DNA from 3 places in the Dactylosporangium sp. NPDC006015 genome. Region 2 is predicted to be linked to each of the others. Evidence: riboswitches for the same ligand, from Rfam matches in the RefSeq annotation. Region 2 holds a riboswitch; each other region holds the start of a gene.

Region 1 (3,251 bases), on a different contig from region 2:
GAGTCGATGCCGAGCACCGCCGCGTCCGGGTAGCGCGTCGCGAGGGTCGCGGTCAGCGTGCCCGGCCCGCACCCGAGGTCCACGACCGCGACCGGCGCGGTGGTCTGGATGCGCGCCACCAGCTCGTGGAAGGGCCGCGCCCGCTCCTCGGCGAAGCGGCTGTACTGCTCGGGATCCCAAGAGGCCATGCCCCAATCTTGCCGGGCATGGCCTCTTCGACGTGCTGTCAGGGCTTACTTGTGCGGTCTGCCGTAGCCGTACGTGTCGCTGCGGCCGTCGATCGACTGGACCTCGACGTTCCGCCCCGTCGTCGGGGCGTGGATCATCTTGCCGTTGCCGATGTAGATGCCCACGTGCCCCAGGCCACGGAAGAACGCCAGGTCGCCGGGGGAGAGCGCGGACCGTGAGATGTGCGTGGTCTTGCTCCACTGCTGCGCCGCGTTGTGCGGCAGGATGACGCCGGCCGCCTTCCAGGCGCCCATGGTCAGGCCGGAGCAGTCCCAGCTGCTGGGTCCGGCGGCGCCCCACTTGTAGGGCTCGCCGAGCTGGGCGCAGGCGAAGGCCACCGCCGCGTTCGCCGGTGACGTGCACTCGGCACCGAGCGCGACCTTGACACCCGTGGAGCCGGTGCCGCCGGTGGTGGAGCGGCGGCGGAGCGCCTCGAGCTTCTTGACGTCGCCCTCGATCTTCTTCTTCTTGGTCTCGAGCTCGGTCTTCTGCGCGGTCTCCGCGGCGAGCGTCTCGTCGATCTTCTTCTTCTCTTCGTCCAGCTTCGACTTGGCCGACGTGAAGTCGGCGATCTCGTGCTGCTGGTGCTTGCCGATCTGCTGCAGCGTGGTCAGCTGGTCCATGAGCGTGTCGGACGACCGCGCGTTGAGCACGATGCTGAGGTTCTGCAGGCTGCCCGCGCCCTTGAACGCCGCGACGGCGATGACGTCCACGTTGGCGTTGGCGTTGGCCATGTTGTCGACGTAGGGCTGGAGCTTCTTCTGCAGCTCGGCGGCGGCCGCCTGGGTGGCGGCCAGATCGCCATTGATCTTGTTGTAGGCCTCGACCAGGTCTTCGAGCTCGTCGCCCGCCTTCTGGATCTGGGCGTCGATCTCGGCCGCTGTCGGATCGGCCTTGGCGACACTCGCGGGCGCCACGATCGCCAGCGACACGACCCCGATGAAGAGCGTGCGCAGCAGGGACCGTTTGGTGCGGTGTCCAGCGGACAAGGGATGACCCTTCTTCACCGACCGCCTACCGGGTTAGCTGACGGGTTCGGGCGGGAAGAGTGCGCCCTACCGCGCTGTGCGGATTCACCCCAAGGACCCTGGGTCCCCGGCTCGACAGCGCCAGAGCGGCGCTCGACTCGGCGGCGCTTGCCCGGCGCCGCCCGGGGTGGGCGACGGACTGCCGTGCAGGCCAGGACATAACTTAACGTGATCACCAACGAAGCGAAACCCGCGAGCGTTGTTGAATATCGATTACCCCAAAAGTCCGAATCACGGCGGGTTGTCGCTCCACATCGGACAGTGACGCACCACAGAAGATGGTGTTGACGGACACACAATTGGGGCTTGATTCTGCTCTGAGACCCGGTTAAATACACGTAACTTTATTCACCGTCGATGCACATAGTTCGCCCACTCCGAACACCCCCGGAGGAGCGTCACCGGATGTTGCGTGTCCAGAACCTCGAGGTCGTCTACGACGACGTGATGCTGGTGCTGCGAGGCGTCAGCCTGCAGGTCCCACCAGGACGCATCGTCGCGCTGCTCGGCGCGAACGGTGCCGGCAAGACCACGCTGCTGCGGGCCCTGTCGGGCCTGCTCGGCGTCCACGACGGCGCCATCACCAAGGGCGCCATCACGCTCGACGAGAAGCCCATCCACCGGCTCAAACCGGCCGCCGTGGTCCGCCGCGGCGTCTCGCAGGTGATGGAGGGGCGCAGGACCTTCGCCGAACTGACCGTCGAGGAGAACCTGCGGCTCGGCGCCCACACCCGCCCGAAGGGCCGGGCGGAGGCGATGGACCGCATGTACACCCTGTTCCCCGTGCTCGCGCAGCGCCGCGGCAGCATCGCCGGCTACCTCTCCGGCGGCGAGCAGCAGATGCTGGCGATGGGGCGGGCGCTCATGTCGGACCCGGCGTACCTGCTGCTCGACGAGCCCAGCCTCGGGCTCGCGCCGCGCCTGGTCGAGCAGGTCCGCGACCTGATCGTGCAGATCAACCAGGCCGGCACCGGCGTGCTGCTGGTCGAGCAGAACGCGACCATGGCGCTGTCGATCGCCGAGCACGGATACGTGCTGGAGACGGGCAAGGTCGTGCTCGACAAGCCCGCCGCCGAACTGCTCGCCGACGACGACATCCGCGAGTTCTACCTGGGACGGGCCGAGCGGTCCTTCCGCGACGTGAAGCACTACAAGCGTCGCAAGCGCTGGCTGTCATAGAAAAATCAGGAGTCGCCGTGCTGCGTTTCGAAGACGTCCGGCTCAGCTTCGCCGGCGTCAAAGCCATCGACGGGGTTTCGTTCACCGTCGCCAAGGACGAGCTCTTCGCCGTCATCGGGCCCAACGGGGCCGGAAAGACGTCGATCTTCAATGTGATCTCCGGGGTGTACCGGCCGCAGCAGGGCAAGGTGTCCCTCGACGGCGCCGACCTCACCGGACTGCGCCCGGACAAGGTCGCCAAGCTGGGCGTGGCGCGCACCTTCCAGAACGTCGAGCTGTTCCAGCACCTGACCGTGCTGGAGAACCTCATGCTCGGCCGGCACCACCACATCCGCTACGGCACGCTCGCCGCGATCGCGTGGCTCGGCCGGGCCCGGCGCGAGGAGATCGCCAACCGGGCCGTGGTCGAGGACATCGTCGACTTCCTCGAACTGGCGCAGTGGCGCCGGCTGCCGGTGGGGTTGCTGCCGTACGGCGTGCAGAAGCGCGTCGAGCTCGGCCGGGCCCTCGCGATGGAGCCGAAGCTGCTGCTGCTGGACGAGCCGGTCGCCGGGATGAACCTGGAGGAGACCGAGGACATGGCCCGCTTCATCCTCGACGTCCGCGAAAAGCTCGGCGTCCCGATGATCCTCGTCGAGCACGACATGGGGCTCGTCATGGACCTCGCCGACCGGGTGATGGTCGTCGACTTCGGCGTCCCCGTCGCCACCGGCACGCCCGCCGAGGTGCAGAGCAACCCCGACGTCCTGCGCGCCTACCTGGGGGAGGTGGAGCGAGCATGACGATCGCCGAACTGGTCAGGCGGCACGCGGAGCG
Region 2 (3,251 bases):
GCGCGGCGCCGCCGAAGTGGTCGTAGATGACGCGGGCCGCCGACGGGGCCTCCGCGTCGATGATGTGGTTGGTCCGGTCGTCCATGTTGTCGCCCGCGTTGCGCAGGGTCTCCGAGTGGTGGTGGTCGAAGACGAGGTGGGCGCCGGGCGCGTAGGGCAGGTTCGTCAGGATGTCGTCGGGTCCGATGTCGACCGTGCCGTCCTGGACGTCTTTGGGGTGCACGAACGTGATGTCGCCGATGAGGTCCAGGTGACGCAGCAGGACGGCGCACACCAGGCCGTCGAAGTCGCTGCGCGTCACGAGTCGGTGCTTCACTTCGGATCCCCTCACCCTGCGTCGGCCGGTCGACAGTTGCCCTATCGGCCGGCCGTACGCAGACGTGAGGTCTTGGCGGTGCTTACAGGAGCGAGAGGTGCACGTGGTTGGTGTGGTCGCTGGAGGGGTCCCCGCCCACGCCGCTGTAGTGGTGCCAGCCGACCGCGGGTGTCCACACCTGTTTGAACCAGATGACGTACATGACGCCGAGCCGGTCCGCGTTCTTCACGAAGTACGTCGCCAGGTTGGCCCCGTAGACCTTGTCCTCACCGGCGGCGACGCCACCGAAGCCAGACTTGGCCTGCACCGAGAAGTCGCACGCGCGGCCCTTCGGGTGCTCGTACGGCCCGCTCGGCCGGTAGCAGGACACGAACCGCTTGAAGCCCGCCGCCTGCGCCTGCTGCATCGCGTGCAGCGTGCGCATCGTGATGCAGCCGCTGGTGGTCGGGTCGTTCTGCTTGCACGACTCCGAGGACCAGCCGCCGCTGGCGTTGCGCGGCGACGGCTGCGCGAGCGGCAGGTTGGCCGACACGAAGCCGTTGCTCGGCCCGCCCGCCTGGGCCAGGCCCTTCTCGGCTTCCTTCTTCTTCGCGGCCATGACGGCGACCTGCTCCTGCTGGAGCTTGACCTCGCCCTCGAGCGCCGTCTTCTGCGCCGCCTGGTCCCGCTTCAGCTGGTTGAGCTCGCGCAGCAGGTTGTCGTTGTGGTGGGCGATCTCGTCGATCGAGCCGGCCCGCTCCGCGAAGCCGGTGGGGCTCCCCGAGTCCATCAGCGCCACGAACGTGGTGAGCGGCCCTGTCCGGTACGCGGCGACGGCGATCGCCGACACCTGCTCGGTGACCCTGGCGAGGTTGGCCTCGGTCTGGGCGAGCTTGGCGGTCAGGTCCGCCTGGTTCTTCACCGAGGCGTCGTACTTGTCCTTGGCCTCGATCCACGCGCGGGTGCTCTCGTCGAGGACCTGGGCGAGGGACGCGTTGGATCCCTCGTCGCCCGTGTCGTCTCCCGGCTCGGCGGCGGCCGGAGTGGCGGCCATCCCAAAAAGGACGGCGGCCGTCATCAGGACGGCGATGATCCGCCGACCGGGATGTCGTGATGACATCTGGCTCGTTGTTCCTTCCGTCGGCCGCCGACCGGGTTAGCTGACGGGTTCGGGACGGAACGACCCCTACCGCGGTTGCCCGCGGATTCACCCCACTGTGCGGTTGGGTCCCCGATTCGCCGGTGTCGAGCCGGCGATTGGGCGGCAGTCGCGCCCGGCGCCGCGGGGGGCGGCGCCATGTCGGACGGGACCGACGGCCAGCCTACCCAGGGCGATCAGACCGCGCAGCGTACTGCCTGTCCGCCGCTGTGACGCACCTCTCGAAACCGCGCCGTCCAAGCAGGTCGCCTAAGCTTGCCGAAAGAATCTCGCGTGACGGAAATCACTCAACTGGCCTCACCCCGACGGCAACGTTCTCGCCCGGGCGATTGTTTTACGCCACCCCGCGGTCACCCCGTGTCACCCCGAGTCACCTCGGAAAGGTGAGGTTAGGGGAACCGTAAAGATTCTTCATAAATCGATGTGATTGCTCCTGTACCGCGGTGGTGGCTGGTCGGATGGGGGCTCAGCGTCGATCTGAACGGAAGTGATCTGGTGTCCAGAGTGCGCCTGTGGGCGGGGCTCGCCGCGACCGCCGTCGTCGGTGGCGTCATCGCCGTCTTCAACATGCTGCCGGCGTCGGCGGCCACCTGTGCGCCGGCGTGGCAGGCGTCGGCCGTGTACACCGGGGGTGCCACGGTGTCGCGGAACGGGCACAACTTCCTCGCCAAGTGGTGGACGCAGAACGAGGCGCCGCCCGGGAACACCGGCGTGTGGCAGGACCAGGGGTCGTGCGGCGGGAGCACGCCGCAGCCGCCGACGCAGACCGGGTCCGCGGGCGGGTGCAGCTTCCCGGCGTGGGTGCAGGGTCGCAACTACGTGACCGGTGACATCGTGAAGTTCACCGACGGTAAGTACTACATCGCCGAGCACGACAACCCGGGGTACAGCCCGACGATCAGCACCTGGTACTGGGACCCGTACACCTGCAACGGCGGAGGGGGCGGCACGACGCCGCCGCCGAACCCGACCACGAACCCGCCGTCGAACGGGGCGTTCGTCGTCAGCGAGGCCCAGTTCAACCAGATGTTCCCGAACCGGAACCCCTTCTACACGTACAACGGCCTGGTCGCGGCGCTGAACGCCTACCCGGCGTTCGCGAAGACGGGATCGGACGCCCAGCGCAAGCAGGAGGCGGCGGCGTTCCTCGCGAACGTGAACCACGAGACCGGCGGCCTGGTGTACATCGTGGAGCAGAACACCGCAAACTACCCGCACTACTGCGACACGAGCCAGCCGTACGGCTGCCCCGCCGGGCAGGCCGCGTACTACGGCCGCGGGCCGATCCAGCTCAGCTGGAACTTCAACTACAAGGCCGCCGGTGACGCGCTCGGCATCGACCTGCTGCGCAACCCGAACCTGGTGCAGACCGACCCGGCCGTGGCGATGAAGACCGCGCTCTGGTACTGGAACACGCAGACCGGCCCGGGCACGATGACGCCGCACAACGCGATGGTCAACGGCGCCGGTTTCGGCGAGACGATCCGCAGCATCAACGGCAGCCTCGAGTGCGGCGGGCGCAACCCCGCGCAGGTGCAGAGCCGGGTCGCGGCGTACCAGCGCTTCGTCGGCATCCTCGGCGTGGGCGTCGGAGCGGGCTCGCTCAGCTGCTAGTCGCCGAAGACCAGGAGGGCGCCCCGGGGAGTGGGGCGCCCTTCTCTTTGCCTTCCGACGGTTACGGCAGGTGCTGGCGGTACTCCTGCAGCGCGCGGCGGGCGAAGACCTGCTGGAACGTGGCGACCCGCTCCGAGCGGCCGCGGCCGATGAAGCTGACGAACCAGTGCAGCACCGCGGTGA
Region 3 (3,251 bases), on a different contig from region 2:
GCCTGTGCATGGACATGGGGGCATCGTCGTGCGCATCGGGGCGAGGCCGGGGCGGCAATACGAGTGACAATGCGAGGGACCTGGGCCCGCGCGGTGGAATTCCTACATGACGGCGTCCACGATCTGTTGTGCGAGCCCCTCCCACTTCGCGTAGGCGTCCGGGAACGCCGACCGCTGCACCATCTGCGCGGCGATGGTGACGGCCTGCTGCTCCCAGCCCGGGATCTGGGCGAGCGCCGCGTAGAACCTGCGGGCGGACTCGTGCGGGTTCATCAGCTGGTCGACCGAACCCCAGCTCGGCCGCTGCTGGAAGAGGCCGACCGAGTCGTAGTCGTACCCCACGCCCTCGTTGGGGCGCTGCAGCGACTGCGGCACGTTCGGGTTCGCGAGGTTCCGCAGGTGGCTCTCCTGCAGGGCGGTGGCGATCCCCACGACGGCCGCGCGCCGCGGCAGGTTCAGCTGCCGGGCGACGTCGATGATCGCGACGGCGTTGTTCATCTCGGCCTGGGTCAGCCCGCCGACGGGCGCGTGCACGGTCGGCGACGGCGCCGCCGTCGACGCCGGTGGCGTGCCGGCGGGTGCCGGGGTGGTCTTCGCCGGTGCCGGGGCGGCCTTCGTCGGTGCCGGCGTGGCCTTGTTCGCGCTGTCGGCGGGTTTCCGGGTGCGGCTGCGTGAGGCCTGCCCGCCGGCCGCCGAGCGTTCGGCGTCGACGGCGAACGCCGCACTGTCCGCCGGCACGGCGGCGGGTCCGGCCGACGCCGACAGCGTCGCGGACAGGCCGACCGCCACGACCGCGACGGCGCCCACGGCGTAGCGGCGGATCTCGGCCGGCACGGGTGCACGCAGCCGGAATCGGGTCGCGTGCCGCCCCCGCCGGGAGCGGCGCAGGTGTCGGGGACCGCGTGCGGTCGCACCGTTGAGCTGCTGGTCATCGTCGGCGCCCGGAAGCATCCGGCGAGCCTAGGGAGGCCCCGGATCCGGGGTGATGCCGGGCATGCGAACCTGCCGACCGGACACTGGGCGGGCCGCACGGGGCCGGGGCGCGGTCGGCGAGGTGCACCGGGGCACGGCGCAGCCGACCGGCGGGCTGATGGCCCGTGCACCCGGCCGTTCGCCACGCCGTCGTCACGCAAGGTAGCCGACCAGCGTGGGGGTTCCGGGGGTCCTCCCGCGCCCCCGATATGGTCCTCGCATCCGCCCGGCCCGACGTCACCCACCTCGGATGACACCGCGGCGGATCCGCTGAGTCGCGTCCGCGCGAGCCGGGGAACCGAGCACCACCGGGGTGAATCCGCGGGGCCAGCGCCTCGCGGTAGGGCGATCCTCCCGCCCGAACCCGTCAGCTAACCCGGTAGGCGGCACCGGAAGGAGCACTCCGTGCAGCCACAGACCCGGCATCGCCCGTGCCGCAGCACCTCGGGCACCTCGACCCTCGGCCCGGCCCGGTAGTCGCCGACCGTCACCGCACCGGCCCTCGGCCGGCGTGGCACCCCCCTGCCCGGATCACGTCCGGCACCGGCAACAGCAGCCGTCATCGAGCATGTCTGTCGAGGTACCCGTGAGTTACCTGTACAAACCCAGGCACCAGAACCAGAGCCCCGCCCCGTCGCGCTTCCGCGTGCTGCCGATCGCGGCCGCCGCGGCGGTCCTCGGGGTGACGGCGGCCGTCGGCGTGGCCGTGCACGCCTCGACCCCCACACCGGTGGCCGACGCGCAGTCGGTGACGTCCGCGGATCCGTCCGGAACCGGCGTCGGTCCGGCCGGGCGTGACCGGCAGCGGACCCAGGCGGCGCCCGACGCCGCCTCCGCCCCGTCGAAGGCCCCCGCCGGTACCGCGACGTCCAAGCCCGCCCCGCCCGCCGCCTCGGCCAGCCCCACCAAACCGGCGGCCCCGGCGGAGAAGGAGCTCGCGTACCGGTTCGCCTGGCAGGAGAACTTCTACTACTGCGGCCCGGCGGCGACCCGGATCGCGCTGACCGCGCGGTCGATGTACCCGTCCCAGTCCGAGGTCGCCCAGAGCCTGCACACGACCGTCAACGGCACCAACTCCGCCGACGACACCACCCGGTCGCTCAACGAGTACACGAAGAGCTCCTTCTACAAGTCGCACTTCATCCCCGGTCAGTCGGCCACCCAGGCGGAGATCGACCAGATGCAGGCCGACGTCGTCAACGCGATCACCAACGGCTACGCCGTGGTCGCCAACATCGCCGGCTCCACCGTGGACGACAAGGGCAACTCGCACTCGTACCCGGGCGGCCACTACCTCACGGTGGTGGGGTACCTCGACGGCGGCAAGACGGTGAAGATCGCCGACCCCGCGGACGCCCTGGGCGTCGGGTACTACACGCTGACGACGGCCAAGCTCGCGCACTGGACCGCCCTGCGCGGATACTCCGCCTGACACGGCCGTCAGCGGCTCGCGGTCAGCGGCCCAGTGCGCGTACCCGGCTGGGTGGCCGGAACGCCTGGGCCGGCTGGCCGCGCAGCGCGCTCGCCATGGTCTGCGCGACGGCGGCGTTGACCGAGCCGGAGACGCCGCTGCCCACGTGGTCGTTCGGGTTGTCCACGTTCACCGCGATGCCGGCCGCCGCGATCTGCGGGGTGAAGCCGACGAACGTCTCGGTCGAGTTGTACTCGGAGCTGCCGGTCTTGCCCGCGACCGGGCGGCCGCCCAGGATGCCGGACACGTTCTCCGCCGTGCCGCCGTCGCACTTGCCGTACGCCGAGGCCCGGCTGACCGGGCACCGTGCCGCGTCGGTCGCGGCGGCCGCCACGTCGGCGCTGACCGCCTGCCGGCACTTCGGGGCGGCGGCGTCGACCGGTTTGCCGTTGGAGTCGGTGATCGACAGCACCGGCAGCGGCTGGCAGTACAGGCCGCCGGCGGCGACCGCCGCGTAGGCGTTGGCGAGGTCGAGCGGTGTGGTCGAGGCGACGCCGAGGGTGAACGCTCCCCACTGGTCCGCCTTGGCCGCCATCGCCGCGTCCTCGGCGGAACGGAACGTGATGCCGAGCCGCTGCGCCATCTCGACCACGCGGCGCGCGCCGATCTGCTGTTCGAGCCAGACGAAGTAGGTGTTGACCGAACGGCCGAAGCCGTTCCACATCGTCCGGTTCCCGTTCATCCAGCTCGGGGAGTCGTTCCCCGGGCACCACTTGCCCCCGCAGCTGCCCGGGCCGCTGGCCGGCCACACGGTCGCTATCCGGCTCGGTGAGTTGAAGTTGGTGCTCAACGGCATGCCCGCGTCGAG

The links. Region 2 has a riboswitch for cyclic di-AMP ahead of ABZ321_RS07390 (hypothetical protein). Riboswitches for the same ligand answer to the same signal wherever they lie in the genome.
Region 1: it holds a riboswitch for cyclic di-AMP, as region 2 does, so the genes downstream of both, ABZ321_RS37680 (NlpC/P60 family protein) here and ABZ321_RS07390 (hypothetical protein) in region 2, are expected to answer to the same signal.
Region 3: it holds a riboswitch for cyclic di-AMP, as region 2 does, so the genes downstream of both, ABZ321_RS56370 (C39 family peptidase) here and ABZ321_RS07390 (hypothetical protein) in region 2, are expected to answer to the same signal.

What each region holds. Positions count from the first base shown of each region.
Region 1 is NZ_JBEXUD010000029.1:14,180-17,430, reverse strand. Features, by position in the region: gene ABZ321_RS37685 (methyltransferase domain-containing protein) at 1-188, opposite strand, end outside; gene ABZ321_RS37680 (NlpC/P60 family protein) at 234-1,217, opposite strand; cyclic di-AMP (ydaO/yuaA leader) riboswitch at 1,226-1,370, opposite strand; gene ABZ321_RS37675 (ABC transporter ATP-binding protein) at 1,662-2,435, shown strand; gene ABZ321_RS37670 (ABC transporter ATP-binding protein) at 2,453-3,217, shown strand; gene ABZ321_RS37665 (AMP-binding protein) at 3,214-3,251, shown strand, end outside.
Region 2 is NZ_JBEXUD010000003.1:252,380-255,630, reverse strand. Features, by position in the region: gene ABZ321_RS07395 (exopolyphosphatase) at 1-316, opposite strand, end outside; gene ABZ321_RS07390 (hypothetical protein) at 399-1,415, opposite strand; cyclic di-AMP (ydaO/yuaA leader) riboswitch at 1,425-1,561, opposite strand; gene ABZ321_RS07385 (glycoside hydrolase family 19 protein) at 1,950-3,068, shown strand; gene ABZ321_RS07380 (NAD(P)/FAD-dependent oxidoreductase) at 3,130-3,251, opposite strand, start outside.
Region 3 is NZ_JBEXUD010000082.1:16,643-19,893, reverse strand. Features, by position in the region: gene ABZ321_RS56375 (hypothetical protein) at 103-951, opposite strand; cyclic di-AMP (ydaO/yuaA leader) riboswitch at 1,231-1,373, shown strand; gene ABZ321_RS56370 (C39 family peptidase) at 1,559-2,404, shown strand; gene ABZ321_RS56365 (transglycosylase domain-containing protein) at 2,427-3,251, opposite strand, start outside.